Regions from separate parts of the Xanthomonas axonopodis pv. maculifoliigardeniae genome, predicted to be linked through region 2. Evidence: predicted binding sites of a transcription regulator. Region 2 holds the regulator's gene; the other holds the start of a gene.
What was found. The regulator FliA, encoded in region 2, starts transcription of late flagellar genes. The targets are predictions, from matches to a motif close to TAAAGTTTNNCNNNCNNNGGCCGATAA.

Region 1 (15,839 bases), 310 kb from region 2:
TGCCCTGGCTGGTCGGCACTGCGTTGATCCACTCCCAGGCGGTCACCGAAAAACGCGGCAGCCTGCGCGCGTGGACCATCCTGCTGTCGATCCTGGCGTTTTCGCTCTCGTTGCTGGGCACCTTCCTGGTGCGCTCGGGCGTGCTGACCTCGGTGCACGCGTTTGCGGCCGATCCGCGCCGTGGCCTGTACATCCTCATTTTTCTGGTTGCCGTCGTCGGCGGCTCGTTGCTGTTGTATGCACTGCGCGCGCCCAAGATCGCCAGCGGCAAACCCTTTGCCGCCGCCTCGCGCGAAACCGGCATTCTCATCGGCAACCTACTGCTCACCGTGGCCGCGGCCATGGTGTTGCTGGGCACCTTGTTCCCGCTGATCGCCGACGCGTTTGCGCTGGGCAAGGTCTCGGTCGGGCCGCCCTACTTCGGCCTGCTGTTTCCGTTGTTGATGTTGCCGGTGGTGCTGTTGCTGCCGTTCGGCCCCTACCTGCGCTGGGGCAAGGCCGAAGCCGCACCGTTGAAAGCACTCGGCACACGCGCAGGCATCGCCGCGATCGCCTGCGCCCTGGTCGGCAGTGTGTTTGCCGATGGCCAGGCCAAGGCGATCGCCGGCATGGGTGTGGCCGCATGGGTGGCTGCGGGCACCGCGTTGTACGTGGTCAAACGCTGGCGCGACATGCCGCGCGGGCGGCGCTTCCCGGCGGAAATGGCCGGCATGCTGATCGCGCATGCGGGCGTGGCGGTGTTCGTTGCCGGCGTGCTGGTCTCCGAAAGCCTGTCGGTGGAACGCGATGTACGGCTGTCGCCCGGCCAGAGCGCGCAGATCGCCGGCTACAGCTTCCGCTTCGATGGCGTGCAGTTGGTGGATGGGCCGAACTGGAAGGCCGAACAAGGCAGCGTGCAGGTCAGCCGCAACGGCCAGGTGGTCGCGCAACTGCATCCGCAAAAACGCCTGTACAGCAGCGAGCGGATCCAGACCGAATCGGCCATCGATCCCGGCATCACCCGCGACCTGTATGTGGCGCTGGGCGAGCCCTTGGACGATGAGCACATCGAAAACGACTGGACGCTGCGCCTGTACTACAAGCCCTTCATTCGCTGGATCTGGGCCGGTGGCCTGCTGATGATGCTCGGCGGCTTCGTCAGCGCCTGCGCACGCCGCTTTCGTGCACCGGTGACTGCACACCCCTTGGCCGCTTCTCCGGCGCAACCAGCGCTCGTCATCGCACAGGAATCGCACCCGTGAATCGTCTGCTGCCCTTGCTGGGCTTCGTATTGCTGGCGGCGCTGTTCGGCGTCGGCATCCTGCGGACCATGCAGCACAATCCGCGCGACGTACCGTCGCCGTTGATCGGCAAACCGGCACCGGCGTTCTCGTTGCCGCGGCTGGACCACCCGGCGCAACGCGTCGGTCGTGACCAGTTGCTGGGCAAACCCTACGTGTTGAATGTGTTCGGCAGCTGGTGCGCCGAATGCGTGCACGAACACCCGGTGTTGATGGCCCAGGCCAGCCGGCTTGGCGTGCCGCTGATCGGCTACAACTACAAGGACGTGCCCGCCGACGCCACCGCCTGGCTCGCGCGACTCGGCAACCCGTATGCAGTGGTGATCGCCGATGAAGCCGGCCAGACCGCCATCGACTTCGGTGTCTACGGCGCACCGGAGACGTTCCTGATCGATGCGCAGGGCGTGATCCGCTACAAGCACATCGGCGTGCTGACCCCGGATGCCATCAACGACGAGTTGCTTCCGGCCATCGCCGCGCTGCCCAAGGGTACGCCGTGATGGCGGCGCGTCACACACGACGGTGGCATTGGCGCTGGCATTGGCGCGCGCAAGGCCGCCGTGTGCGTTTGTTGCTGGTGTTGCTGCTTGGCATGCTGCTGGCGCCCTCGTTGGCAGCGCAGGCCGTGGATCCGCTGCCGTTCAAGAACCGCAGCGAGGAGGCGCGCTACCAGCGCTTGACCGCGCAACTGCGCTGCCTGGTATGTCAGAACGAAAACCTGGCCGATTCCAACGCGAGCCTGGCGCGCGATTTGCGGCATCAGGTGTTCGCGCAACTGCAGGCCGGCAAGAGCGATGCGCAGATCAAGCAGTACATGGTCGATCGCTATTCGGATTTCGTGCTGTACGACCCGCCGGTCACACGCGGCACCTGGCTGCTGTGGTTCGGGCCGGCGCTGATGTTGCTTGCAGGTGCCGGCGTGGTCATCCACACCGTGCGCACCCGTGCGCGCGCCGGCACGCCGGTGGCGCCGCAAGTGGAGGACCAATGGTGATGGCGGGTTTTTATATCGCAAGCGCCGTGCTGGTGGCGCTGGCCTTGCTGCTGTTGCTGGCACCGCTGCTGCGCCGCCCAACCGGCAGCGGTCGTGCGCGTTACCGCTTGGCAATTCTGCTGGGACTGGGCCTGCCGCTGGCCACGGCCGGGTTGTACCGGCTGGTGGGCGCGCCGGAGGCGATCGTCACGCAGATGTATGCAGCGCAGCCAGGGCAAGTCGCCTCGCTGCCACCCTCTGCGGATGCAGGGCAGGCGCAAGCGGCAAGCACCCCTGCCGATGCGCAGGCGCAGGCGCTGGATCGCTTCATGCAGCAGGCCAAGACATTCGAGCAGAACGACCGACCCGCCGAGGCGCGCGAGGCGTATGCACAAGTGCTCAAGATCGCTCCCGACATCAGCGCCGCCATTGTGGGCTGGGTGGCGGCGGATATGGCCACGCACGCCGATTTCGCCATCGACGCCGCATCGCGCACACGCCTGCAGCAGGTGATCGCACGCGAGCCGGACAACCAGCGTGGGCTCTGGTTGCTAGGCATCAGCGATTTTCAGCAGCAGGACTTCGCCGCCGCCACTGCGCACTGGCGGCATCTGCACGGTTTGCTGGAAACCGGATCGCCGATGCAGAAGGCGGTGGCAGACAAGATCGCGGTGGCCGAATCGATGGCCAGCGCGCGGCAATCCGCGCGTGGGACGCGCTGAGCAACGCAGCCTGCGTGATGCGGCTTGATTGCGATGGCTGCAGCGCAATTGCACAGCGCGTGCGCAATGCCAAGCAGCCGGTTCACGCGCAAGACGCGGCACCTGGCGCAAACACTCCGCGTCATCGCATCGTGCACTCAAGTGCGACGCATCGTGCCGTGCAGTTGCGGCAGAACGCACGTCATCGCATTGCAGCCTCTCGCGCCAGCGTGCCAGCTGGAGCGCATCTACCGAAAAGGCCGGGCAATCGCGAGGCAGACAGATCGCCACGCAAGAGCGAAAGCGAGCACGCGTACACGCCGCTCCCCTGCATCATCCACGTTCGACCGGCTCGCTACATCGCGTTATCTGCACTCAGGCCGAAGGCCCCAGCACATCGTGCAGCTTTCCACTGAACTCGCCCAGCGTAAATGGCTTGGCGATCATGCTCATGCCTTCGCCGAGAAATTCGCCACGGTCGCGTGCCGTTTCTGCGTAGCCGGTCATGAAGATCACCGGCAGATCGCGCCGCGACTGCCGCGCGATCTCGGCCAACTGGCGTCCGTTGAGGCCCGGCAAGCCGACATCGGTGACCAGCAGGTCGATCCGCCGTGCCGAGGCAAGAATCGGCAGTGCCGCGTCCGCGTCGGCCACCACGTCGGCCTGGTAACCCAGCTCGCTGAGCAGTTCGGTGACCAGCAGCCGCACCTGCTCGTCGTCTTCCACCACCAGCACATGCTGGCCCTGCCCTGCCAGCACCGCATCGCTCTGCGTCTGCGGCACCGCGGTTTGCGCCGCAACCCCGGCGGGCAGATACAGGCTGACGGTGGTGCCCGCGCCCGGCTGCGACTCCACCCACACCTGCCCATTGGACTGCTGCATGAAGCCGTAGATCATCGACATGCCCAGGCCGGTGCCCTGGCCGATCGGCTTGGTGGTGTAGAACGGCTCGAACACGCGTTCAAGCACGTCGGCGGGCATGCCGGTTCCGGTGTCTGCAACCGACACCACCACGTAATTCCCCGGCGCCAAGGCGATGCCACGCCCGAGTTCCAGCGGCTGATCTTCCACCTGCAGCTGCCGGGTTGCGATACGCAGCTGCCCACCGTCGGGCATGGCATCGCGCGCGTTGATGGCCAGGTTGATCAGTGCGCTTTCCAGCTGATTCTCGTCAACGTACGCCTGCGGCAGTTCCGCACAGAGATCGATCTCCAGGCGCACCGATTCGCCCAACGTGCGCGCCAGCAACTCCTGCAGCGACACCACCAGATCGTTCAACTGCAGATCCCGCGCCTGTAGCGACTGACGCCGCGAGAATGCCAGCAGGCGCTGGGTGAGCGCAGCTGCGCGCAATGCCGAGGCAGAGGCCACATCCAGAAAGCGACCCAGCCCTTCGGTGCGCCCCTGGTCGATGCGCAGCCGCGCCAGATCCAGCGCAGACAGGATGCCGGTGAGCATGTTGTTGAAATCGTGTGCAATGCCGCCGGTGAGCTGGCCCACCGCTTCCATTTTCTGCGCCTGGCGCAGTGCCGCTTCGCTGGATTCGCGCGCCAGCATCTGCTGCTGCAACTCGGCGGTCCGTTCGGCCACCTTGGCTTCCAGCAGGTTGGCCTGTTGCTGGATCGATTCCAGCGCCAGCGCACGCGTGGTCACATCGGTGGCGAACACATGGAATCCATCCACCTTGCCATCTGCATCAAAGCGCGGCATGTAGCGGATTTCCGCATCGCGGCGCCGGCCATCGGCATGCGGCCAACTGGTCTCGATGGTCAATGTCTGCCCGGCCAATGCGGCCTCGATCCAGGCGCGGCGCTGTTCGACCACCGCAGGCCCCACCACATCCACCAGCGGCCGCCCGATCACATCGGCAGGCGGCACACCAATCCAGTCTTCGTACGAACGATTGGCAAAGCGGTAGATCAGGTTCTTGTCGATGAAGGCGATCAGCACCGGCAGCGCATCGGTGACACGTCGCAGTTCGGCCTCGCTCTGCGCCAGCGCGGTGCGGCTTTCGGCCAACTGCGCCAGCTGGTCGCGGATGACGAACTGCTTCTGCCGTGCGCGCAACGCGGTGGAGATGGCGCTCAGCAACGAAGCCGAGCTCAGCGGCCGCTCCAACTCGATGACGTTGGTCATGTCGGCCGGCAGCCGCACCTGCCGGCGGTTGTACGCGCCACGCGGCGTACGCAACAACACGAACGGAATGTCCGACCAGGCCTGCTGGCCTTGCAGGATGTGCGACAGCGCATGCAGGTCGCCACGGATGGCTTCTTCGGTCAGTACCACCACGCCGGAGCCATCGTGCAGGTCGCCTGCCAGCGCGCCCAGCGTGGCATGGACCCGGCATGTCAGCCCGCGTTCGCCAACGATGCTGGCAATGCTCTGCGCGTCGCGGCCGAACGGCGCGATGATATGGACGATGGAGCCGTCCGCGTCACAGATATTCAAGGGGACGATCCAGCAACGGGCCGTCGTCTCCGACAAACTGCGGCGTACCGGTCAACACGCCGTGGAATTTCTCCAGCGGCTCGCTCAGTTGAAGACCGCTGCTGCCGATGCGCAATTCGCGAATCGCATCTTCGTGCGCGCCACTGCGATTCTTGATCACCGACAACGCCTTGCGGATGCGTCCTTTCGCCTCGAAAAAGCGCAGCAAGACGACGGTGTCGGCCATGTAGGAGACATTGAGGGTGCTACTGGTCGCCATGCTGCCGACCAGCCCCTGCTGCGGGTTGATCAGGAACGTGGTCACCCCGCTCTGGTTGAGATACGACAACAGCTCGTGCATCTGCAACATCAGCTGCTTTTCCTGCGGCATCGACGCCAGATACCCGTTGAGGCTGTCGATCACCAGAATGCGGCACGCGCGCTCCTCCACGCTGCCACGCACCGTCCAGGCGAATTCGCCCGGCGTGACTTCGGCCGGATCCATCTGATGCAGCTCCAGCAGACCCGCGTCCATATATTTGCGCAGATCCATGCTCAGGCCTTCGGCACGCTTCAACAAGGTGCCGGTGCGCTCGTCGAACTCCAGCACGCAGCAATGCTCGCCGCGCTCGCACGCGGCAACCACGAACTGCAGGGCCAGATTGGTCTTGCCCGAGCCGGCTGGCCCGGTCAGCAGCGTGCTGGTCCCGCGCAACGGGCCGCCGTGCAGCAATGCATCGATACGCTCCACGCCGCTTGGTACCGGTTCGCCGATAAATGGCCGGTGGTGGTCGGAGGCGATCAAACGTGGATAGATACGCATGCCGCCGGTGACGATGGCCAGGTCGTGATAGCCGGCGATGAAATCCACGCCACGCAATTTCCGCACCTGCATGCGGCGCCGCGCCGCACCGAACTCCAGCGTCGTGCGCTCGAGCGAAATCACCCCGTGGCACAGGCTGTGCAAATGCGCATCCCGCTCGCCGTTTTCGCCGGTGAGATCGTCCACCAGAAACACCGTGATGTTGCGCGGCGCGAAATACTGCTTGAGCGCCAGCACCTGGCGCCGATAGCGCAGCGAATCCTGCGCGAGCAGGCGCAACTCGGACAACGAATCGAACACCACCCGCGTCGGCTTCACCCGGTCCACTTCGGCCTGGATGAGCTTGATGGTGCCATCGAGCTCCATCTCCCACGGATGCAGGATGGATTGCTGCCGCCCTTCGCCCAGGAAGGCCTCTGCTGATGCCAGCTCAAAGATATGCAGGGACTCCAACAACCAATGGTGCGAAGCAGCCACTTCAGTGAGCTCGTCGATGGTTTCCGACAAGGTCACATACAAGCAACTCTCGCCCTTGGCCGCAGCATCCAGCAGGAACTGCAGTGCAAGCGTCGTTTTGCCCGCACCAGGCTGGCCTTCAAGCAGGTACAAACGGTTGGCGGGCAGCCCACCTCGTAAGATAGTGTCGAGCCCGGTGCTGCCAGTGGTGATGCGGTTTGCGATCATCGGCGTCACGTTCTTCATAGAGCTGAATTTAACACGTGCGCGTTATTGGCCGGTGGGCGCGACTGAACTGATCAGCTTGCTTTGCTTGACGCGATTCACGGCATCGCTGCTGCAGGTATCGCAGATCAGCAGAATTGCGCTGTTTTTCGATCATCCGACTGGTGGCGCATGGCGTTGGCAACAGCGGTGAACGCATCGTGTTGCAGCATCGCACGCCGCCGTCACGCAGGCGCGCCTAATGTGCATCTCGAAGCATCGCAGCATTGCGATCGCTCGAGGACCGCAGTGGCTCACGCATTACCCAACGCACGCATCCTGTTGGTCGAAGACGACGATGCAATCCGCGAGATGGCTGCAGACATTCTTGGCGACGAGGGCTACCACGTGGTGGCGTCTGCCGACGCCGAACACGCGCTGACGCAACTGACCAGGGCATGCCCGTTCGATCTGCTGCTGTCGGACATCTGCCTGCCCGGCATGAACGGGCGCGACCTTGCCGATCAGGCGCGCATGCTCTACCCCGCAATGCCCATCGTCTTCATGACTGGCTACGCAGGCGAAATCGCCAAACGTGCCGACTTTCTGGATACCGGCATGCGTCTTTTGACCAAGCCATTTTCCTTGCGCGATCTGCTGGGCATCGTACAGACGGCGCTCTAGGCAGGCCCAACCGCGCAAGCCCGCTGCGTCTTTGCGCCACGTTCGCTGCGATACGCATGTCTCAGGCGATCGATGCCGGTGCAACGAGCGGCTCGCAGCAGCACCGGCACCTGATTAGCGCGCGCGACGCTCCAGCAACTGCGCCACCCGCCGCTCCAGCTCGATGGCCTGGAATGGTTTGGTCAACACTTCCATGCCATCGTCGAGCTGGCCCGCGCCCACCGCGGCGCTGGCCGCATAGCCGGTGACGAACAGCACCGGCAGTGCAGGACGCGATTGCCGCCCGGCGTCGGCAACCTGTCGCCCATTGAGGCCGCCGGTCAGGCCGACGTCGGTCACCAGCACATCGATGTGCTCTTGCGAGCGCAAGCGCTCCACCGCCGCACTGCCCTCGGCGGTTTCGATCACGCGGTAGCCGGCTTCGGTGAGTACTTCGGAGATCAAGACACGAATCGCGGTTTCGTCCTCCACCAGCAACACGGTGCGACTGTGCGCAGCATTGCGCTGCAGCGGCGCATCAGCAGGTGCCACGTCGTCTTGCGCCAGCACGCCGGTGAAGCGCGGCAGGTACAAGGCCATGGTGGTGCCCACGCCCACTTCCGAATCGATGCGCACATGCCCGCCGGACTGTCGAGTGAACCCATAGATCATCGACAGGCCCAACCCGGTGCCCTGGCCGATGGGCTTGGTGGTGAAAAACGGTTCGAACACCTTGGCCATGACCTCGGCCGTCATGCCGGTACCGGTGTCCTGCACACTCAGGCACACGTAATCGCCAGGCGGCAGCTCCAGCTGCTGGGCGGCAGCGGCATCCAGCGCGCGGTTGTGCAGGCTGATGGTGAGCTGCCCACCATCGGGCATGGCATCGCGCGCGTTGATGCAGAGATTGAGCAGCGCGTTTTCCAGCTGCGGCGCGTCCACCAGCACCTGCCACGCTTGGTCTGCCGGACGCAGCTGCAGCGCGATCGACGGCCCCAGCGTGCGCGCAATGATGTCGTGCATGCCACGCACCAGCTCCTCCACATCCAGCGCGGTGGGCGCCAGCGTCTGCCGGCGCGAAAACGCCAGCAACCGCTGGGTCAAGGCAGTGGCGCGCGCCGCGCTGGATTGCGCCATTTCCACATAGCGCTCCAGCCGGTCGTACTTGCCCTGTTCGATGCGCGTCTGCAGCAACTCCAGGCCGACACTGATGGCAGTGAGCAGATTGTTGAAGTCGTGCGCCAGCCCGCCGGTCAGCTGCCCCACCGCTTCCATCTTCTGGCTCTGACGCAGCTTCTCTTCGGCAAGCAACAACGCCGCGCTGCGTTCGCGCACGCGCTCTTCCAGCGTCTCGGTCAGTTGCCGCAGCTGCTCTTCGGCCACGCGTTTGTCGGTGATGTCGGCAGAGGTGCCGAACCATTCGGCGATCTGTTCGCGCTCATCCAGCAACGGAATCGCGCGCATCAAGGTCCAGCCCACCTGCCCATCCGTGCCGAGCACCCGGTATTCCACATCCACACCAGACTTGGTGGCAGTCGCCTGCGCAAGCGCTTGCGCCAATCGCGCGCGGTCGTCCGGGTGCACCATCGCCTGCCAGTCGGGCGTGGCCGACACCGCATCGCTCAGCACACCGTCGCCGACCAATTGGCGCCATTCGCGCCAGTGGGCACTGGCGGAAAAAATCGATTGCGATGACGCGCGTACCAGTGCGTCCAGGCGCCGCTCGCTCTTTTGCAGCGCTTCGCTGGCCAGCCGCTCGGCGGTGCGGTCGCGCAACACCTTGACGAACCCGATCGCCTCGCCGGTTTCTTCGCGCAACACCATCAGCGAGCCATTGGCCCAGAACCGCTCGCCGGATTTGCGCACGTGCCAGCGCTCGTCCATGCCGCTGCCGCTTTCCAGCGCGGCAGCGGCCTCGATCAGCATCTGCCGCTGCTCGACGTCTTCCGGCGTAAAGGTGCGCTGCAGCGTTTGCCCGAGCATCTCGACCTCGCTCCAGCCCAGAATGCGCCGCGCACCCTCGTTCCACGACGTCACCCGCCCGTGCATATCGGTGGCGATGATGGCGTAGTCCATCACGCTGTCCAGGATTTGACGGTTGCGCACTTCGGCCTCGCGCACCGCGCGCTCCAGGCTGATGCGGTCGGTGATATCCAGGCCCTGCACGAAGATGCCGGAGATGGTGCCATCGGCGCCTGCGATCGGCTGATAGACCAGATCCAGCAAGCGTCGCTCGGCGGGACCACCGGGCACCGCCTGCACGTTGTACGGCAGCGCATTGGCCGAAAACGCGCGCCCGGACCGGTACACCTCGTCCAGGCGACGCACATGTCCCTGTTCCACCGCATCCGGCAGCGCCTCGGCCAACGGCCGCCCGATCACATCGCGGTGGCCGATCAGGCGCGAATAACACGGGTTGGCGAACTCCACCCGGTGCTGCGGCCCGCTCAGGAACGCCATGAACATCGGCGCCTGCTCGAACAAGCGGATCAGGCGCTCGTGTTCGTCGGCCAGCCGCGCCTGCGCCAGCTTGCGCGCGGTGACTTCATTGGTGACGCAGAACGCGCCGCCCACCCGGCCATCGTCCAGATAGATCGGCGAGAACGAAAAGGTCCACCAGGTCTGCTCCGGCACGCCATAGCGGTTCATGCCGATCGGCACTTCCTCGAAGCGCGATGCCTGCCCTGCGAACGCCGCTTCGATCGGCTCGCGCACCGCCTCCCAGGCATCGGCCCACAACACGCGCAGCGGCGCGCCCAGCGCCTGCGCCTGGCGCGGCCCCAGGATCGGCGTGTAGGCGTCGTTGTAGAAAAAGGTCAGCGCATCGCCCCACACCACATACATGCTTTCGGGCGAACCCAGCATCAGATCGACCGCATTGCGCAACGGCGATGGCCACTGAGCGGTGGGTCCCAGCGGGCTCGCCGCCCAGTCGTGGCTGCGCACCGCCTGCGCCATGACGCTGTTGCCGTGCGGAAATCCCGCATTCATAGAGGGCGTACCTGCATTGCGTCCACACGCAGGTCGCCGCTCCAGCACGCACCGCGCACGACCGCGAGGTCGCCTGCTGCGAGCATCTCCATCATCCATCCGTACATCATGTCCAACCGTTGAAAAGACCAGGTCGCCGCAGGCGCACGACGCGTCGGCAAGACCGAGCCGCGCGCTCGCGCCCATCATCTGGCCTATGGCTGGTGGCGTCCAGCCACGCCCGCAGGCGATGGCTGAACCAGGCAGCTTGCGCTCCTGCGTTTGCGGCAGCGCGCAGCCTGCGCCACAGCCGGTACAGCCGTCGGCCCGCGCACATGGGGCCGTGCCGTCTTCGGGCCGCGCAGCGACGCGATATCGCCCCGGCAGCCAAGCCGCCGGGCGTGCACGCGGTGCCACGCGGCAACGAGCGCCATGCCGCACTGCAGGAGACGTACCATTGCCCGATAGCCACAGGGCAACGCACGGTCTTACAGATGCTTGATCAGAATGAACTCATCCATCCGCAGGCTGCGGTCGCGCCGGGGTATCTGGCCAACCATGCAGCGCGGGTCTTCAACCGCCTGGTGGACGCCGAACTGCGGCCGCACGGCGTGTCGCTGGCGCTGATTGGCCCGATCATGCTGCTGTCCTGGAAAGGCCCGATGCTGCAGCGTGACCTGGTCATCGCATCGGCCGTGAAGCAGCCGGCCATGGTGGCACTGCTGGACAAGCTGGAGGGACTGAAGCTCATCAAGCGCACCCCGACCCCGCAGGATCGCCGTGCTGCGCTGGTGGCGCTCACCGCCCGCGGGCGCAAGATTGCCGAACTTGGTGGGCGTGCGCTGCTGGGTATGAACGCGGTGGCGCTGGAAGGCTTTTCCGCCGACGAGGTGCAGCAGACCGTCGCATTGATGCACCGGCTGATCGCGAACATGGAGCGTCACGGCCAGGACGTGTAATATCACACCTGATATTTCCTGCCAGGATGACAGCAATGCCGCGTCGTATCCTCATCACCGGCGCCAGCATCGCCGGCAACACTGCCGCCTGGACACTCGCCCATCGCGGCTTCGATGTCACCGTGGTGGAGCGCGCCACCCGGTTTCGCGATGGCGGCCAGAACATCGACGTACGTGGTGTCGGCCGTGAGGTGCTGCAACGCATGGGCCTGGAACAGGCCGCGCTGGCCCAGGGAACCGGCGAAGAAGGCACCGCCTGGATCGACGCGCACGGCCAGGCCGTCGCCACCTTCAAGACCGAAGACATCGATGGCGATGGCCCGACCGCCGAACTGGAGATCTTGCGCGGCGATCTGGCCCGCCTGCTCTACGATGCCGCGCGCGGCCATGTGACGTACCGCTTCGGCGACCGCATCGCCAGCATCGAAGACGCTGCCGGCAGCGATGCCGCAACCGTCACCTTCGAAAGCGGTTGCAGCGAACGCTTCGACGCGGTGATCGTCGCCGAAGGCGTGGGCTCTTCGACGCGCGAACAGGTCTTCCCGGGGGAAAACGATCCGCGCTGGATGGATCTGACCATCGCCTACTTCACCATCCCGCGCAGCGCCGACGACGACCCGCTGTGGCGCTGGTACCACACCACCGGCGGGCGCAGCATCTCGTTGCGACCCGACCGGCACGGCACCACGCGCGCCATGCTCTCGCTGCAGAAACCGCCCGAAGGCGAACAAGACTGGGACATCGACGCCCAGAAGGCCTACCTGCACGAGCGCTTTGCCGACGCCGGCTGGCAGGCGGCGCGCGTGCTCGATGGCATGCATGGCACCGACGACTTCTACTTCGATGCCCTGCGCCAGGTGCGCATGCAGCGTTGGCATAGCGGTCGCACCGTGCTTACCGGCGATGCGGCCTGGTGCGCGACGCCACTGGCCGGGATCGGCGCCACCCTGGCAGTGACCGGCGCGTATGTTCTGGCCAACGAAATCGCCCAGGCCGCCACGCTGGACGCGGCCTTCGCTGCCTACGCCACCGCCATGCGCCCGATGGTCGAGCAGGCCCAGGGCGTGCCGAAGATCGGCCCACGCCTGATGAACCCGCATAGCCGGCTCGGCATCCACCTGCTGCATGGCGCACTCAAACTCGCCAGCCAGCCAAGCGTGCAGAACCTCGCTGCAAAGTGGATGACGCCGGCGATCAAGGCGCCGGATCTCTCGCGTTATCCCTAAGCGCCGTTGCAGGCGCCGGTAAGCCGCCGGCGGCAGCGTTGCAGGCAGGAACGACGAGTGTCTCGGCGCATTGAGCAGCCCCACCAGCACCTGAACCGGCAGACGCAACGTCTTCAGTTCCACTGCTAGAGGTCGCTAACGAACACGTCGAGACACCACTTGAGCGGCAGCCGTTGCGCTGGCTCTTGCGCTGTCGCGTGCGTATTCGTCTCCCTGCCGTTGCCGGGACTCCCCCGCTCTTCCGCCAGTCGGAACACTGATCGAACCCTATGCATTTCTTCCCGAATCTGCGCATTGGACAGCGCCTGGCCCTGGGCTTTCTCGCGATCATCGTCTTGATGGTGATCCTGACCGTGGTGGGCATCCAACGCGTTCGCAGCATCGACCAGCAACTCACCGCCATCAATGAGGTCAACAGCGTCAAGCAACGCTACGCGATCAATTTCCGTGGCAGCGTCCACGACCGCGCAATTGCTCTGCGCGACGTCGTACTCATGGACGACCCCGCAGAGCGCCACGCCGCCGAACAATCGATCGACAAGCTCGCTGCCGATTACGCACGCGCTGCGCAACCGCTCGACGACATGATCGCCAGCTCGACCGATGCAAAAGAGAAAGACATTCTCCGGCAGATCAAATCCGTCGAGCAGCGCACCCTGCCGCTGATCGCGCAAGTGCGCGCGTTCCGCGATGCGGCCGACAAGGCGCAGGCAGAACAGCACCTGCTGCAGCAAGCGCGCCCGGCCTTCATTGCCTGGCTGGCCAGCATCAACGCCTTCATCGACCTGCAGGAAGCCAAGAACCGCCAAGCCGCCAGGCAGGCCGTTGCCACCGCGCGCGGCTTTGCGATGCTGATGGTGATGTCCACCGTCGTCGCCCTGCTGTTGGGCGCCACCATCGCGTTCCTGCTCACGCGCAGTGTGGTGCTGCCGCTGCGCCAGTCGCTGCGCCTGGCCCAGCGCATCAACGACGGCGATCTGCGCAGCCAGGACGCAGCAACCAGCAACGACGAATCCGGGCAACTGCTGCGCGCCATGCAGCAGATGCAGCGGCGCCTGCAGGAGGTGATCTGGGCGCAACGCAGCATGGCTGCGCGCCACGACGCCGGCGAAATCAGCTACCGCACCGACCCACAGGGTTTTCCCGGCGAATATGGCGACATGGTGCAAGACACCAACGCACTCGTACACGCCCACGTGCAGACCCAATTGCGCATGACCCAGGTCATGGGCAGCTACGCCATTGGCGATCTCACCCAGGACATCGAGCAGTATCCGGGCGAAAAATCCGCCATCACCGCCACCATGCAGCAGGTTAAGCGCAACCTGCAGGCCATCAACGCGCAGATCCAGGAACTGACCCAGGCCGCCTGCGCAGGCGACTTTGCACTCCGCGGCAAGGCGGAAACGTTCGAGCACGATTTTCGCCTGATGGTGGAAAACCTCAACACCATGATGGCCACCTCCGATACCAACCTGGCCAGCTTCTCCGGGCTGCTGCGCGCGATCGCCGATGGCGACCTCACCGTGCGCATGTCCGGCAACTTCCACGGCGTGTTCGCCTCCATGCGTGACGATGCCAACAGCACCGTGCACCGCCTCACCGACATCGTCACCCGCATCCAGACAACCTCCAACAGCATCAGCTTCGCCGCAGAAGATATCGCCAGCGGCAATCAGCAGCTGGCGCAGCGCAGCGAACAACAGGCCGCCAGCCTCGAAGAAACCGCTGCATCGATGGAAGAGCTGACCTCCACCGTCAAGCAGAATGCCGAACATGCCACCCGCGCCAACCAGCTCGCACGCGGCGCCGCCGCCATCGCCTCGGAAGGCCGCGACGTGGTCGGCCAGGTGATCGAACAGATGTCCGGCATCGAAGCCTCGTCCAGACGTATCGCCGACATCATTTCGGTCATCGACGGCATCGCCTTCCAGACCAATATCCTGGCCCTCAATGCCGCGGTGGAGGCCGCACGCGCCGGCGAACAGGGCCGCGGCTTCGCTGTTGTTGCATCGGAAGTGCGCACGCTCTCGCACCGTTCCTCGGATGCGGCAAAAGAAATCAAGCGGCTCATCGACGATTCCGTACAACGCGTCGCCGACGGCTCCACCCTCGTGCACACCGCCGGCACCACCATGGGCGAAATCGTCACCAGCGTCCAGCACGTCACCGACATCATGGCCCATATCTCCGCCGCCTCGCAGGAACAAGCCGGCGGTATCGAACAGGTCAATCACACCATCGCGCAGATGGACGAGACCACCCAACACAATGTGCGCCTGGTCGAAGCCGCCAGCACCGCCGCGCATGCGTTGGAACAGCACTCCGCGCAACTCACCCGCGCAGTGGAAGTCTTCAAGGTCAACGCAACGGTGCTGTGAGTCCGCGCGATAGCATTCGACGCACCAGCGACGGTCGCGGCGATCATCTGGGGCTCGACCTACCGCAAGCGCCTAACCGGCAGAAAACAGACCAACCTGTCGCGGCGGATAGATCAGATCGCGCCCAACCGGGCGCGCATCGGCATTCAACTGATGCGGCTGCACCGCGGTCTCGCCAAGAATGTGCAGCACCTGCCACCTCCGGTGCAGCAACAGATCCGCAATAAGGCGGCGATGGCATTGCCACCAGAGTGCTTCGGCGCACATCAGCGCCGTACGCCGCTCACGTGCCATGGCGGTCGCCTGCTCCAGCCCGGCGCCGAAGTCGGCGCTGGTCATATGGTCGGCATAGCCCTGAAACGCCGCGTTGCGCCACGCGCCATTGGGCGACCCGGGTTGCGCCTTGCGCCGTCCACCCAGCTCGGGCAGCCACAGATAGCGCACCGACGCCGCGTCCAGTGCATGCGCCATCGTGTCGCTGGCAAACCAAGGGTAGCGACGCGAGCCCGGAAAGCGCCGCACATCCACCACTGCCTTAATCCGATGCGCGCTCAACAACGCGACGAACGCCTCCCAGGTCCTGGTGGAATGACCGATTGTCCAGAGCATCCCGGCCGTATCGCCAGCGGCCTGCAGCCCAGGCGCGTCGGTGTTGATCAGGGGAGAGGTGTCATGCATCGCAGCAGCAGTTAGGCGGAGTGGCAATACAGCACTAGCACTGCCAGCGCCCACAGCAAGTGATGGGCACGCGACCTCTGCCCGCACGCGGATCTGGC
Region 2 (15,839 bases):
GCGGCGCCCTTGCCGGCCGCCTTGGGGGCGGGCGCATGCGCATCGTCGCCGTGTGCGGCGGCAGCCGGCTTGGCCGCGGCCGCCTGCGGCGCGGCCTTGACCGCCGGCGGGGCGCTCTTGGCGTCGAACTGCGCGATCAACGTGGCCGGTGCGTGCGGCACGGCTTCGCCCGAGCCCATGGCATCCAGCATGGCCTGCAGATAATCCAGCGATTGTTGCGCGGCATCGAAGTGATGCGCCTGCAGCACCGCCTGGCCCGAGCGCGCCATGCCTAGGGTTTCTTCAGCGGCGTGGCACAGCTCCACCATGGGCTTGATCGCCAGAAAGCCGGCGCCGCCCTTGAGCGTGTGGAAGCCGCGGAACACCGCGTTGAGCTGGTCGGCTTCTTCTGGCGCCTGTTCCAGCGAGACCAGCTGTTCGCCGAGGCGATCCAGGATTTCCTGGGCCTCGACGATGAAATCGGCAGCAATATCGTCTGGAACAGCACTCATGGTTACAGCCCCAATCCGGACAGCAGGTCGTCGGCATCGTCCTGCGACACCGCGTGACGGTCCAGGCCCTTGACTGCAGGACCGGCAAGACCGCCGTCGTCTTTCTTCGGTTCGATGTTCTTCGGCGGCAGGCCGAGCGCACCGAAGCCTTCATGCACGCGCCGCACGATACCGGCCACGCGCCGGATGATCTGGCCGCTCAGGTCCTGGTAGCTCTGCGCCAGCGACAGCTCGGTGAGGTTGTGGCGCATCTTTTCCAGCAGCGCGCCCTGGTCCTGATTGAGCCCGCCGTTGCGCAGCTGGTTGGCCAGCTCGCGGCATTCTTCGACCAGATCCAGCGTGCGATGGCTGGCCTTTTCGGTCATTTCCACCACGTGGTCCAGGCGCGAACAGGCATCGTCCAGTTCGCCGGCTTCTTCGGGGATGGTGGGCAGCTCGCCCAGCGCCTGGCCGAGTTCGCGGGCGAGCCGGCTCAGGCTCTGCATCATCGGGCGCGTGCGCAGGGCGGCGAGATGATCCACCTCGCGACGCCAGGCGACCTGGTCACCGCTTTCCAGTGCATCGAGTGCGTTCTGCAGGCGCTCGATCAACGCGGCACGTTCGGCATCGGTTTCCATGGTCGCGTTCATCAGGCGGTCGCCGCCAGACGTTCGAACACCTTGCCCAACTTTTCTTCCAGCGTCTGGGCGGTAAACGGCTTGATGATGTAGCCGTTCACGCCGCACTGGGCCGCTTCGATGATCTGCTCGCGCTTGGCTTCGGCGGTCACCATCATCACCGGCAGGTGCTTGAGCTTGGCGTCGGCGCGGATGTTGCGCAGCAGGTCGATGCCGGTCATGCCGGGCATGTTCCAGTCGGTGACCACGAAATCGAACGGGCCGGCACGCAACGCCGCCAGGGCGCTGTTGCCGTCTTCGGCCTCTGCGGTGTTGGTGAAGCCGAGATCGCCCAACAGATTCTTGACGATACGTCGCATCGTCGAGAAGTCGTCCACGATCAGGATCCGCATGTTCTTGTTCACATCAAGCTCCTAACACGAAAAATTACGCGAAAAATTCAGTCGTCGACTTCGACGCCGGCATCGGCCAGTTCGAAGACCTTGAGGCGGCCACGCAAACGCACCACCGCCTGGCCATGGATCTGGCACACGCGCGATTCGCTGACGCCCAGCACGGCGCCGATTTCCTTCAGGTTCAATTCCTGTTCGTAGTACAGCGACAGCACCAGCTGCTCGCGCTCGGGCAATTGGCCGATGGCCTTGCCCAGCTCGCGGCCGAATTCGCCACGCTCCATCATCTGCTGCGGGTTGGGGCCACCCTTGGCGGTGGTGTCCAGCTCGCCGTGATCTTCGATGCGCGATTCCAGGCTCAGCACCTGGCCACGTGCGGCATCTTCCATCAGACGCAGGTAATCGGGCAGCGGCATTTCCATGGCGGCGGCCACTTCGGTGGCGGCGGCGGCGCGGCCGGTGTTCTGTTCGATCTTGCGCACGGCGGCGGCAGCGTCGCGGGCGCGGCGGTGCACCGAACGCGGCACCCAGTCGCCCCTGCGAATCTCGTCGATCATCGAGCCGCGGATGCGGATCGAGGCATAGGTTTCGAACGAAGCGCCCTGTTCGGAGTCGTAGCTGCGCGAGGCTTCGATCAGGCCGATCATGCCGGCCTGGATCAGGTCGTCCACTTCCACGCTGGCCGGCAGGCGCGCCGCCAGATGGTGGGCGATGCGGCGGACCAGGTCGGCGTGCTGGGTCACCACGTCGTTGGCGTTGTTGCGCTGCACGGCGCGGTACTGCGCGCTGGCCGTGGTTGCGGTAGCGGTGCTCATGCGGCCACTCCCCGTTGGATGATGCGTTCGACAAAGAACTCGACGTTGCCGCGCGGCACGGTCGGGGCCTGCCAGCGCGAGGTACGGCGTGCGATTTCGGCGATGGCCTGCGCCGACGGACTGGCGGGGTAGGCCTTGATGACCGGTTGCTGGCGCTGCACCGACAGGCGCAGCCAGTCGTCCTGCGGCACATGGCCGAGATAGTTCAGCGACACATCGCCGAGGAACTTTTCGCACACGCGCGAGAGCTTGTCGTACAGCAAGCGACCTTCGTTGGGGTCGCGCACCATGTTGGCGATGATCTGCAGGCGGTCCACGCCGCGTTCGCGCGAGAGCACCTTGATCAGCGCGTAGGCGTCGGTGATCGAGGCCGGCTCGTCGCAGACCACCACCACGGTGTCCTGGGCGGCCTGGCAGAAGGTCAGCACGCTGTCGGTGATGCCGGCGGCGGTATCGATGACCATCACGTCCAGGTCGCGTTCCAGTTCGGAGAACACGTTGACCAGGCCGATGTGTTGGGCCGGGGCCAGTTCGGCCATGTGGCGGCGACCGGAGGCGGCCGGCACCACCAGCACGCCGCCGGGGCCTTCGATGATGACTTCATCGAGCGTGCAACGGCCGGCAATCAGGTCGGCCAGGGTGTACTTGGGCGCCAGGCCCAGCACCACGTCCAGGTTGGCCAGGCCGAGGTCGGCGTCCAGCAGCAGCGTGCGTTTGCCCATGTCGGCAAGCGCCACGGCCAGGTTGGCGGAGATGTTGGTTTTCCCCACGCCGCCCTTGCCACCGGTCACGGCAATGGTGCGCACCGGGCCCAAAGGCTCGGGACGGGTCGCCGACAGGGGGAAGGCGTTGGTCAGCTTGGCGTATTCACGCGACTGCATGGTTGTGCTCCGGAGTACAGGGCTTATCGGCAGCGCGCCGCAAATCTTCAAGGCGAAGAACGAGACTGGCGGCATTGGCGCGGTGCAGGTCGTCAGGGACCCGCTGTCCGTCAGTCACCCAGGTGATGGGCATTTGGTGGTCGACCACCACCGACAAGGCGCTGCCGAAGCGGCCGGTCTCGTCGAGTTTGGTCAGCACCACGCCTTGGGGCTTGGCGTGGGCGAAGCGGCGTACGACCTCGTCGAGGTCGGAAAAATGGGCGTTGGCAGGCAGTACCAGCAGCGAGGTGACCTGCTGGGCGGCACGCAGCCAGTTCAGCTGGGCGGCCAGGGCGCGGTCGCGCTGGCCCATGCCGGCGGTGTCGATCAGCACCAGCTTGTAGTCGCGCAGGCGCTCGAGCAGGTCCAGCAGGCTTTCGGCGCTGTCGGCCTCGTGCACCGCGATGCCGAGCTGGCGGCCGTAGCTGTGCAGCTGTTCGCGGCCGCCCACGCGCTGGGTGTCGGTGGTGACCAGGGCCACGTCGCGCGGGGCGTGCTGGGCGGCAAAGCGCTGGGCGAGCTTGGCGATGGTGGTGGTCTTGCCGGCGCCGGTCGGGCCGACCAGGGCGATGACGCCGCCACGTTCCAGCGGGTCGACCGGGGCCACCGGCAGCCGCTTGGACAGCAGGCCCAGCATCAGGCCGCGGCCACGGTGCAATTCGGTATCGGCCGGGATCTGCAGGGCGATATCGCGGGTCAGGCCGGCATCGAAACCGTAGTCGTCCATCAGTTCCAGCGCCTGGGCGCGCACCGGCGAGCCACGCAGGCGCTCGTCGGTGAGGCGGTTCATTTCGCGCTCGATCATCTGCCGCATCAGCGCCAGTTCGCCGCGCAGCTGCTTGAGTTCTTCGTCGTTCTGCGGTGCGGGCGTGGCGGCAACCGGCACGGCGGCCAGCGCAGCGGGGGCGGGCGGGGCGACCACGATCGGCGGCAGCGCGGCCGGCGGCAGGATCTGCGGAAGGGCGTCGTCCAGATCGAAGTCGGCTTCGTCGGCGAAGGCGTCGTCGTCCTGGCCTGCGGCAGCAAACGCCGGGGCGGTGACCGTTGCCGCCGCGACCGGCGCGGGCGCCTGCACCGCCGTGGCCGGGACGGCCGGGCGCTGCACCGGTGCAGTGGTCAAAAAGTCGGCGAACAACTGTTCCGGCACGGCCGACAGCGCGTGTTCCTGGCGCGGCGCGGCGGTGACGGCAACCGCGTGGGCGAGTGCCTGGGCAGCGGGCGAAGGGATGCTGGCGGTACGCACCGGCGCGGCGACCGGCGCCTGGCGCGGCACGCTGACCGGCTGGCGCAGCGCCATGGCGGCAATCATGTCGTCGGCGGCGCTGGCGACGCGCTGGCGCTGGCTTGCCTCGGCGTCGGCAGACGGCTTGAGCAGGGCGTGCACCGGTGCAGCGGGCTTGGCCGGGGCTTGCGAGGCAGGCGCCGGCTGAGCGGGAGCCTGCTGGTGCTGTGCGGGGGCCGGGGTGTCGGAGCGCGCGGTTTCCAGGGCGCGCTGCACGAGCTCTTCGTCGTAATTGCTGGCAGCGACGATCTCGATGCCTTCGGCGGTGCGACGGTTGGACAGGATCACCGCGTCCGGGCCGTGTTCTTCACGCACCATGCGGAATGCGGTGCGCATGTCCGGGGCGACAAAGCGTTTGATTTTCATACGAAGTGCCTCCAGGAACGGGACCCGCCGGACGCCGGACGGGTGTGCGATGAATGTGGGTGTGTTGCCAGCGTCATGAGTTGCCTGTCCCGTTCGTTCGTCCAGTTCCGCAGCGGTGGTGCTGGCTGTGGTCTCGGCAGAGCTAATGCATGCGGTGTGCCAAAACGCGGTGCCAGGGTTCCGGCGCGGGGCGCCGGAGCATCAGGGCGGGGTGGGCGCTGTGCGTCTGGTCCGGTTGGAAGGCGTCAAGTCACTGAATTTATTGACGTTTTTCCGGGGCGGCGCGGCGCTGGCGTCTTTCTGCGGACCGCTGCACTCGCAGGCCGGACGTCCGGCCGGGCGCATCGGGAGTGCCTCGCAGCGGCCAGCGCCACGCAATCGATTGGAGGTCCGGGCCGGTGGCGGCTTTCCGACGCCGGGTGCGGTGGTCGGTTGCGGCAGGTATCCATCGCTGGCTGGCATGTCGGCCGGGCGCGGGAATGACTGGGTAGAAGCGCACTTGGGCGCGACGGGCTGTCCGGTAAAGGCGGTCGCGCCCAGGTGCGCTCCTACGGTGGTGTCGGGGCGGATGGCATATTTCCCGATCGCCTTGGATGTCGTAGGAGCGCACCCGGGCGCGACCGGCCATCCCGGCAAGCGACGGGTGGTTGAGCGGTCTCAGCTGATCGTGCCTACCAGCTTCAGGCGCTTGTCTTCTGGCACTTCGCTGTAGGCCAGCACCGACAGGCTGGGCACGCTGTGGCGCACCAGACGGGCCAGTGCGGCGCGCACCTGGCCGGGCACCAGCACCACCGCCGGTTCGTTGCGGGCTTCCTGCTTGCCCACGCAATCGGCCAGGCTCTGGTGCAGGCGTTCGGCCAGCCCGGGCTCCAGCGCCACGCCGTTGCCATGGGTGGATTCCTGCAGGACGCGCTCCAGCTGCGGGGCCAGGGTGAACACCGGCAGCTCGGCCGACATGCCGGCGATCTCCTGCACGATGAAGCGGCCCAGCGAGGTACGCACCGCGGCGGTGAGGGTGGCCGGGTCCTGGCTATGCGGGGCGTGTTCGACCAGCGCTTCGACAATCTTGCGCAGTTGCCGTACCGGAATCTTCTCGATCAGCAGGTTCTGCAGCACGCGCACCACCACCGACAGCGGCAGTGCCTTCGGGGTGAGGTCTTCGACCATCTTCGGCGCGGTCTTGGCCAGCGTGGCCAGCAACTGCTGCACTTCTTCATGGCCGAGCAGTTCGGGCGCATGCTCGCGGATCAGGTGCGACAGGTGGGTGGCGACCACGGTCGCCGGGTCGACCACGGTGTAGCCCATCGATTCGGCATAGGCGCGCTGGTGCGGCTGGATCCAGGTGGCGTCCAGGCCGAATGCCGGGTCCTTGCCGGGGATGCCGTCGAGCTGGCCGAGCGCACCGCCCGGGTCCAGTGCCAGTTCGCGATCGGAATAGATTTCTGCGGTGGCTACATCCATGAAGCTCATGCCGTGCTGGAGCATGCCCACCGCCATGCCGCCGATGAGGTTGATGAACAGGATCAGGATGGCGGCGATGGCGTCGCCGCGGATGAACTTGTTGGCACCGTCCATCGCACCGTAGAAGTCGGCTTCCTCGCGCACTTCCTCGCGGCGGGCCTTGGCCTCCTCGCGCGTCAGCAAACCGGCGTTGAGGTCGGCGTCGATGGCCATCTGCTTGCCGGGCATGGCGTCCAGGATGAAGCGCGCGGTCACTTCCGACACGCGTCCGGCACCCTTGGTGATGACCACGAAGTTGATGATGGTCAGGATCGCGAACACCACGATACCCACGGCGTAATTGCCGCCGATCACGAACTGGCCGAAGGCCTCGATGACCTTGCCGGCGGCGGCGTGACCGTCCTGGCCGTTGATCAGGATCACGCGGCTGGAGGCGACGTTCAGCGCCAGCCGCAGCATCGTGGTCATCAACAGCACGATCGGGAAAATGGTGAATTCCAGCGGGCGCTGCACGTACACCACCGCCAGCAGCACCATCAGCGAGATGGCGATGTTGAAGGTGAACAGCGCATCCAGCACCGGCGCGGCCAGCGGCACCATCAGCATGGCCAGCATGGCCATCAACGCCAGCGGGGCGCCCAGGCCGTTGCGCAGCAACTCCATGACGCGGCGGGCATTCATCGGGGCAGGGCGGGCGCTCATGCGTTGGCTCCCTTGCCGAACTCATCCACCTCGAGCGACGGCAATTCCGGCATCGGGCCGCCGTTCCAGCCACGCAGCTGGTAGACGTAGGAGAGCACCTGGGCCACGACCGAATAGAGTCTCACGGGAATTTCCTTGCCGATTTGCGCTTCCCTATACAAGGCGCGTGCCAAAGGCGGGGCAGTGACGATCGCCACCCGGTGCTGCTCGCCGGCTTCGCGGATGCGGAAGGCCATTTCGTCCACCCCCTTGGCCACCACGATCGGGGCGCGCATCTTGCCGCCTTCGTACTTGAGCGCCACCGCGTAGTGGGTCGGATTCATCAGCACCACATCGGCCTTGGGCACCGCTTCCATCATCTGGCGCTGCGACATCTGCATCTGCATCTGGCGGATGCGGCCCTTCACTTCCGGGCTGCCCTCGCTTTCCTTCATCTCGCGCTTGATCTCTTCGCGCGTCATCTTCAGCTTCCGCAGCCAGTTCCACTTCTGGTACGGCGCGTCGATGGCGGCCAGCAGCACCAGCGCGCCGGCGGTGTAGAACAGCAGGCTCTTGGTGAAGTCCAGCCCGTTGCCGATGGCCTGTTCCAGCGGCTGGTTCACCAGCGAGCGCAGGCCGTGCAGGCCCTTGGAAATGCAGAAGCTGGCGGCCAGCCCGACAAACAGCAGGCGCAGCACCGACTTGATCAGCTCAGCCAGGCTGTTGCTGCCCCACATGCGCTTGATCCCGTTGGCGGGGTTGAGCTTGCTGAGGTCGGGCATGATGGCTTTGCCGGAAAAGCGCAGGCCGCTCATCATCAGCGGGCCGGCCAGCCCGGCAGCCAGGCAGATGCCGATCAGCGGCAGCATCACCCACAGCAACTGCAGCAGCAGATCGCCGAAATGGCCGAACAGCGCCATCGGGGTCTCGCGCAGCTTCGGGTCCGGGCTGAGCGCGGTCTTCATCCACACCGCAGCGCCATCGCCGATGCCGCGGGCCAGCACCATCAGCGCGAATACGCCGGCACCGAACACCGCTGCGGTCGACAACTCGCGCGATTGCGGGATGTTGCCCTGCTCACGGGCCTCGCGTAGGCGTTTTTCGGTGGGAAGCTCTGTACGCTCGCCGCCGTCTTCGGACTCGGACATGGAGGTGCCGGTGGGGGATTAATCCAACCGATGCAAGCGGCGTTCCAGTTTGTGGAGCTGGGAATCGGGAATCGGGATTCGGGATTCGGGATTCGGGATTCGGAAAAGCGGTGGCTGCGGGTTGCACCGTAGGCCAGACGCCGGGGCTGCAGCAAGCGGCTCAGCTGACCAGGCGGCGCGGGCCGTCGCGCTGGGCGACCACGGTGGCGATGAAGCGTTCGGCGTCCATCGGCCGGCCCAGCAGGTAGCCTTGCAGCTGGTCGCAGCCCAGCCGTTCCAGGGTGTTGCGCTGGGCGAGGGTTTCCACGCCTTCGGCCACCACCTGCAGGCGCATGGTGTGCGCCAGCGCGACCACGGCCGCCACGATGGCGATGTCTTCGGCGCTGCCGTCCATGGCCTGGACGAAACTGCGGTCGATCTTGAGCTCGTGCGCCGGCAGCTTGCGCAGGTAGAGCAGGTTGGAATAGCCGGTGCCGAAGTCGTCGATGGCGATACGCACGCCCAGCGCGTTGAGCTGGCCCAGGGTGCGCAGGCAGGCCTCGGCGTCGCGCATGGCCATGGTTTCGGTGATTTCCAGGGTGAGCTGGCCAGGGGCCAGCGCATATTCGCTCAGCGTGGTGGCCACTTCGTCCAGCAGGCTGGGCGAGGCCAGCTGGAGGGCCGACAGGTTGACCGCCACCCGCCAGTCGCCGTGCCCGGCCTGCCGCCAGTCGCGCATCTGGCGGCAGGCCTGCCGCAGCACCCAGCTGCCGAGCAGGCCGATCATGCCGCTGCGTTCGGCCAGCGGAATGAAGCTGTCCGGCGGCACCAGGCCGCGCTCGGGGTGCTGCCAGCGGATCAGCGCTTCGGCGCCGATCGGGCGGCCGTCCTCGGCGCAGTACTTGGGCTGGTAATGCAGCACGAACTGCCCCAGTTCCAGCGCGCGCGGCAGTTCCTGCAGCAGCTGCAGGCGGTCGCGGGTGGTGGCCGTCATCGAGCGTTCGAAAAAGCTGTAGCGGTTGCGGCCGGCATGTTTGGCATGGGTCATTGCCGCATCGGCATGCGTCAGCAGCTGGTGCTCGCTACCGGCGTCTTCCGGGTACAGCGCAATGCCAATGCTGCTGCTCAGGCGCAGCTCGTGGTTGGCCACCAGGAACGGCACCGCCAGCGCCTGCACCAAGTGCGCGGCCAGCGCAGCGGCATCTTCCGGGTCGGCGATGTCGGCCACCAGCACGAATTCGTCTGCGCCCAGCCGCGCCAGGCTGCCATGCGCGCGCCGATGCGCGTTCAAGCGCTCGGCCACCACCACCAGCAGGCGGTCGCCCAACGCATGACCATAGCCGTCGTTGATCACCTTGAACCCGTCCAGGTTGATCAGCATCACCGCAAAGCGCTGCCCCTGGCGCTGGGCGCGTTCGATGTTCTGCACGAGATGCTCGTGCAGCAGGATGCGGTTCGGCAGCCGGGTGAGTGGGTCGTGCAGCGTGGCCAGTGCCAGTTCGGCATTGGCCTTGGCCAGCGACTGCGCCAGCACATCGGTGCGCTGCTGAAAGCGGCGCGACAGCAACGAAATGACCAGCGCCAGCATCAGCAGGACCAAGGTCACCAGCACCACCACCGCCGTCAGCCACGACAACGGCAAATGCGTATCGGCCACCGCGCCACACACGCTACCGGGCGCGAACCGGGCGGCGGCCATGCCGGTGTAATGCATGCCCACGATCGCCACGCCCATGATCGAGGCGGCGATCAGGCGCAGGCTGGAGCGCTGCCCATCGTGTCGCAGCCGGAACGCGATCCACAACGCGGCGGCAGAGGCGCCGATGGCGATGGCGATCGACAGCCCGAACAGCAGCGGGTCGTAGCGAATGGCCGGCACCATGCGCAGCGCATCCATGCCCATGTAATGCATCAGCGCAATGCCCAGTCCCATCAACAGCGCGCCCAGGCCCAACCGGAGCAACGGCAGGTCCGCGCACGAGGTCAGCCAGAGCGCCAGCGCCGAGGTCAGGATCGCCGCCAGCATCGAATAGCACGTCAGCGCCAGGTCGTAGCCGACCGGAATCGGCAGGCGAAACGCCAGCATGCCGACGAAGTGCATCGACCAGATGCCGATGCCCATGGCAATGGCGCCGCCCACCAGCCACGCGGCTGCGATGCCGCCACGACTGGCAGTGGTGCGTGCGGCCAGATACAGCGCGGTGTAGGAAGCCAGCACGGCCACTACCAGCGACAGCATCACCATGCCAGGGTTGTAGGTTCCGACCACCTATCCACTTCCCACGTCGAAAGACGCGTTGCCCAAGACCTAGCGACCCCTTGGCCGACTTCTTGAGCGCGGGGAAGCGGCCAAGGCCATCAACCCAGCGTTGCCGCCAGAGACGGCACGCTCGAAGGTCCTGCGGCCGCCCTGCGTGCGCTTTCGGCGTACCCAATCACGGCATGGTCGCGCATCGACTGCCGGCGCGCCGTGGCTTGCCGATGAGACGCGTGCGCTGCCTGCCTGCGCGTGCCCGCCGGGCCTGGCCGCCTGCGCGGCTCATGCCACCGAACTTTCCGGTTCCTCCGGCTCGATCCGGTTACGGCCGGAGCGCTTGGCCCGATACAGCGCCTCGTCCGCACGCGCCAGCAGCGAGGCGGCGGTGTCGCCGACACGGAACCAGGACACGCCCACCGAACAGGTCACCTGCAGCGGGCGTGCGGCGCCCACCTCGTAGGGCGCAATGCTGAGCGCTTCGTGGATGGCGCGCAGCCGGTGCTGGCTCTGTTGGCTCATGCCTGGCAGCAACAGCAGCAATTCTTCGCCGCCGTAGCGGCCCACCTTGTCCGAATCGCGCAGGCAGGCGGTCAGCCGCGCGCCCACCTTGGCCAGCACCGCATCGCCGACCAGGTGCCCATGTTCGTCGTTGACCTGTTTGAAGTGGTCCAGATCGATCAACACCACCGCCAGCGGATGCTCGCCGTGCGCGCAGCCCTGCAGTTCTTCGGCCATCGCTTCCAGGATGCCGGAGCGGTTGAGCAGGCCGGTCAGTGCGTCGTGGCTGGCCTTCAAGGCCAGCGCCGCACGTGCGTTTTCCAGTTCGCGTTTTTCGCGCTCCAGCTGGTAAGTGCGCTCGGACACCAATTCGGCCAGCATGCGTTCGCGCGCCACCAGATGGCGGTGCCGCCAGCGCCACAGGCCGATCAGCAGGCCGCCGCCGATCAACACATACAGCGCGATCGCCGGCGGGCTGCGCCACCACAGTGGCGCGACCGCGAAGGGCAGGTCGGCGATCGGCGAGGCGGTGCGACGGTAGCGGTCCAGCACCTGCACCTGCAGGCGGAAGTGCCCGGAAGGCAGCGGTGGCTGGTCGATGGACAGGTTGTCGCTCTGGATCCATTGGTCGTGCAGGCCGAGCAGGCGATAACGCACCGTCAGGCGGCTGGGGTCGTCGTAGACCTCCAGCGTCGACAGCTCGATGTGCAACGGCTTGTCGCTCCAGCCCAGCAGCTGCCCGCGCTGTACCGGCATGCCGCCGCGGCTGACGCTGTCGATGCGCACGCTGGGTTGGCGTTCGTCGAACAGGCGCGCCGGGTCGCTCACGTGGCTTACCCCGCGTGCGGTGCCGATCCACACCGAACCGTCCGGATCTTCGGCGAACGCGGCTTCGGAAACGTCATCCCAGATCAGCCCCTGCGACTGCGACAGATGCGCCCAGCGCTCGCCGTCGTAGACTTCGACGCCGCGCGCATGACCCACCCAGACCCGGCCGAAGCTGTCGCTGCGCAGCAGGTACACGCCGACATCGCGTAGCGCCTCGTCGCTGATTTCCTGCAGGTCCAGGCCGTCGTGCAACAACATGCCGTGCCACAGGCCGGGGCGATAGAACGCCAGCCACACCTCACCGCTGTCGCTGATATGGAACTTGGCGATCCATGGCTCCGGCGCGCCGCCGTTGACCTTGACCCTGACCTTGGACCACCGCCCATCGCGCAGCTGAAACAAGCCGTTGGAGCTGGAAACCCACAGCGTGCCGTCGGCGGTTTGCTGGATGTCGGTGTAGGCGATGGCAGGCACGTCGGCCACGGCCTGCATGCTGCCGCCGTCGAGCGGGTGTTCGATCACGAACAAGCCGCCGGCGCTGAGCATCCATAGCCGGCTCTGGCGGTCGATCAGCAGGCGGCGCGCAGTGCGCGGCAACTTGGCGATCTGCGCGCTGCGCCCATCCGGCCAGGTGCGGCGCAGGAAACCGGCCGAATTGAGCGTCCACAAGCTGCCGTCTGCGCTGCGCTGCATGCCCACGACCTGGATCCCGGCGCTTTGCAGGGCCGGGACGAAGCGCTTGTCCGGCTCGGCCTGGCGGCCGATGCCGTGCTCGTTGCCGACCAGCAGTGCGCCTTGCGTGTCGCGGGCGATCGACCAGGTCGGCGCGGCCGGCATGCCTTGCGAGGCGTCCCAGTTTTCGATCCATTCGTAGCCGGCCCAGCGCACCAGACCTTCGCCGTCCACGGTCATCCAGATATCGCCATCGCGGTCCACCAGGATCGCGTCGCTGCTGCCGGGCGGTAGCCCATTGTCCGCGCCAAAAGTGCGCCAGTGGCCGTTTTCCCAACGCGCCAGGCCGTCGTTACGACGCACCAGCACGCGTCCTTCGCTGTCCATCACCAGTGCCGCCGGCCGCCCGACCGTGCTGCCATCCAGCAGCGGCAGCGAGCGAACACTGAAGGCACTCGCCCCGCGTGCGCGATAGAGCAGGGTGCCCGCACCGCGCACCCACAGCCCGCCGTCGTGGTCGCGCAACACGCTGTACCACCGGTCGTCCGGCACCCCGTGTTCGGGTCCGAATACCTGCACCTTGCGCTGCGCATCGATGGCGCACAGCTTGCGTGCGCAGCCCACCCACAGCGTGTCGCCGTCCACCGACAGGCTCAGCGACTTGGACAACTCGGGAACGCGTACGCGGGTTGCGGTGTCCAGCAACGGTTCGCTGTGCCAGCGATCGTTGGCGCGGCCCTGCAGGATTTCCAGCGTGCCGCCATTGGCCAGCACCGTGCCCCAGGGCAGGCTGGCGAGCTGCATCTGGTCCCCCAGGTGCTCGGCTTCATCGGGCTGCAGTTTGCGGAAGCCGTGCTCGTCGCCGACGAACAGTGCCTGGAAGCCGGCCACCCACAACCGCCCATCGGCGGTTTCGGCGATCGAGGTGGTGGGCTCGTTGCGCAGGCCATCCAGCGGCACCTGTTGGAAGATGCGCCCGTTGTAGCGATACAGCCCGCTCTCGGTGCACACCCACAGCAAGGTGGCGCGGGTCTGCAGCAGGCAGGTACCGGCAAGCCCGAGCAGGCCCTGGTCGTGGGCATAGCGGCGGATGCTGGCGCTTTGCGCACCGGCCAGGTCGGCCAACGACAGCAATGCCAACAGCACCACGACGGCAAACGGTGCACGCCGGTGCGACGACCTCCATTGGCGGTGCTCAAACCCCACGGACGTTGCAGTCTCCCACGCATCGGCAATGCGGTCCGCGCCCCTCGCGCGGTGTCTCAGGCTTGCCTTGGCAGCCCCCCGTTGCAGGCCGCATTGGAATCACTAGCGGCTGCCAACGCGTAATCCTTTAATGCTTCAGCGAGCACGACGGCGTGAGGAACTGGCATACGCGGCTGGTTGCTGGCGTGTTGTAGGACGCAGGTCACACGGGTGCGCAAGCGCGATTCACCTGTCGTCCCTGCCGGGCTTTGCATGGCGCGGTACTGGGCAGGCGCAGGCTTGCGCTTGATCAGGCGTTGCAATCGATTGTCGGCGCTTGTGCGTCTCCGGCGTGCGGGTGGAACAGGTGCAAAGCGCGGCAAGCTCAGCTGCGCTGCCGTCACACCTGATCGAACGTATCCAGCGGCACGTGATCGTAATCGATGCGATTGCGGCCACTGCGCTTGGCCCTGTACAGCGCTGCGTCGGCGCGAGCCAGCAGTTGCTCGAGCGTTTCGCCACGCTGGAACCAGGCCACGCCAACCGAACAGGTGACATGCAGCCAGCCGCCATCGATGGGGTAGTCGCCGCAGATGCCGTGGTGCAGGGCGTCCAGCCGATGGGTGGCATCCAGGTTCAGGCCTGGCAGCAGCGCCAGCAATTCTTCGCCGCCATAACGGCCGATGCGGTCGTCGCCGCGCATCAGCGTGTCCATGCGGCGGCCAACCCCGGCCAGGACGGCGTCGCCGGCCAGATGGCCATGCTGGTCGTTGACCAGTTTGAAGTGGTCCAGGTCGATCAACACCACCGCCAGCGGACGCCCGGTGTGTTCGGCGTGCAGCAGCATCTCGCGCAACGCGGCCAGGATGCCGGCGCGGTTGAGCAGGCCGGTGAGTTCGTCGTGGGTGGCCTTGAGCGAGAGTTCGGCGCGCGCCGCTTCCAGATCGCGCTTGTCCTGTTCCAGCTCGGCGGTGCGCTTGGCCACCAGTTGCTCCAGTTCGCGCTTGCGTCGCAGCAGTTTGGCGGTGCGCCAACGCAGCAGCGCGATCACCGCCGCGATGCTCAGCAGCACGTACCCGACAATCGCCGGAACGCCCCGCCACCACGGTGGCACCAGCTCGAACCCGAAGCGGGTGATCGGGCTGCTGCTGCGCTGGTAGGCATCCATTGCCTGCACTTCCAGCGTGTAACTGCCTGGCGGCAGCAGCGGGTAGGTCAGGTGGCTGAGCGAGGTACTGGTCCAACTGGCCTGATGGCCTTCGACCCGGTACCGGAAGCTGATGCGGTCCGGGCCGCCTTCCGCCCCCGGGGTGCTGAGCTCCACATCCAGCGGCACCTGCGACCACTCCACCCGGGATTGCGGCAGCAGCAGTTGGCTGCCGCGGCGCACATGCAGGATGTCCACCCGCAGCGGCGGTGCGGCGAACAGGCGCATCGGATCCAGCAGGTGGGTCAGGCCACGGCTGCTGCCGAGCCAGACGCTGCCATCGGTGTCTTCGAAAAATGCATTGGCCGACATGTCGTCCCACAACAGCCCTTCCGTGCGCGTGGCCCGCGACCAACGACCGTTCTGGTACACATCCAGGCCCTGGCTGCTGCCCAGCCACAGCCGGCCCTTGCTGTCGTGGCGCAGGATGAAGGGCATCACCCGCGCCACCAGCGGGTCGTCCACGGCGGCAAGCGTCAGCACGCCGTCGGCCTGCAGCCGGCCATGCCACAGCCCGGTATCGCGCAGCGACAGCCACACCTCGCCATCGGCGCTGAAATCGAGCAGGAAGAAATCCTGGCTGGGCAGGTCGCCGCGTACCTGCACGCGCTGCCACTTGCCGTCTTTTGCCTGCAGGAACAGGCCTTCGCGCGTGCTGGCCCACAGCCGCCCCTGCGGATCCAGGTCGATATCGCCCACGAAGGCTGCCGGCAGGGCCGTTTCGCGCTCGGCCCGCAGCGGGGTGCCGCGCTGTACGCGGTACAGCCCACGCGGGGTGGTGATCCACAAGGTGCCGGCCGTATCGAACATCAGCCTGTTGATCGGCAGGTCGAGCTGCAGCACATCGGTGGTCTTGCCGCTGCGCGGGTCGCGCCGCGCCACGGCTCCGGACGAGCGCGCCACCCAGGCCGCACCATCGTCCGGCGACAGTGCAATGGAAATGGATTGCAGCAGGGGTTGGCCGTTCTCCAGCGTCCACGGCTGCATGCGCCCGCTACGCGGATCGAGCATATTGGAACCGGCATCGCCACCGACCAACA

Region 1: a site for FliA is predicted at 12,795-12,821, ahead of ACDH77_RS08190 (methyl-accepting chemotaxis protein). Genes of this name have one in related genera too.

What each region holds. Positions count from the first base shown of each region.
Region 1 is NZ_CP167998.1:1,857,880-1,873,718, reverse strand. It holds gene ACDH77_RS08250 (heme lyase CcmF/NrfE family subunit) at 1-1,241, shown strand, start outside; gene ACDH77_RS08245 (DsbE family thiol:disulfide interchange protein) at 1,238-1,780, shown strand; gene ACDH77_RS08240 (cytochrome c-type biogenesis protein) at 1,777-2,274, shown strand; gene ACDH77_RS08235 (tetratricopeptide repeat protein) at 2,268-2,975, shown strand; gene ACDH77_RS08230 (ATP-binding protein) at 3,330-5,402, opposite strand; gene ACDH77_RS08225 (ATPase domain-containing protein) at 5,389-6,906, opposite strand; gene ACDH77_RS08220 (hypothetical protein) at 6,872-7,078, shown strand; gene ACDH77_RS08215 (response regulator) at 7,204-7,548, shown strand; gene ACDH77_RS08210 (PAS domain-containing sensor histidine kinase) at 7,663-10,518, opposite strand; partial or broken gene ACDH77_RS08205 (MarR family transcriptional regulator) at 10,780-10,949, shown strand; gene ACDH77_RS08200 (MarR family winged helix-turn-helix transcriptional regulator) at 10,992-11,456, shown strand; gene ACDH77_RS08195 (FAD-dependent monooxygenase) at 11,492-12,682, shown strand; gene ACDH77_RS08190 (methyl-accepting chemotaxis protein) at 12,952-15,063, shown strand; gene ACDH77_RS08185 (DUF488 family protein) at 15,136-15,741, opposite strand.
Region 2 is NZ_CP167998.1:2,169,321-2,185,159, forward strand. It holds gene ACDH77_RS09480 (chemotaxis protein CheA) at 1-491, opposite strand, end outside; gene ACDH77_RS09485 (protein phosphatase CheZ) at 494-1,120, opposite strand; gene cheY (chemotaxis response regulator CheY) at 1,120-1,512, opposite strand; gene ACDH77_RS09495 (RNA polymerase sigma factor FliA) at 1,548-2,315, opposite strand; gene ACDH77_RS09500 (MinD/ParA family protein) at 2,312-3,196, opposite strand; gene flhF (flagellar biosynthesis protein FlhF) at 3,183-4,883, opposite strand; gene ACDH77_RS09510 (flagellar biosynthesis protein FlhA) at 5,541-7,025, opposite strand; gene flhB (flagellar biosynthesis protein FlhB) at 7,043-8,173, opposite strand; gene ACDH77_RS09520 (putative bifunctional diguanylate cyclase/phosphodiesterase) at 8,334-10,421, opposite strand; gene ACDH77_RS09525 (diguanylate cyclase) at 10,692-13,613, opposite strand; gene ACDH77_RS09530 (diguanylate cyclase domain-containing protein) at 13,993-15,839, opposite strand, start outside.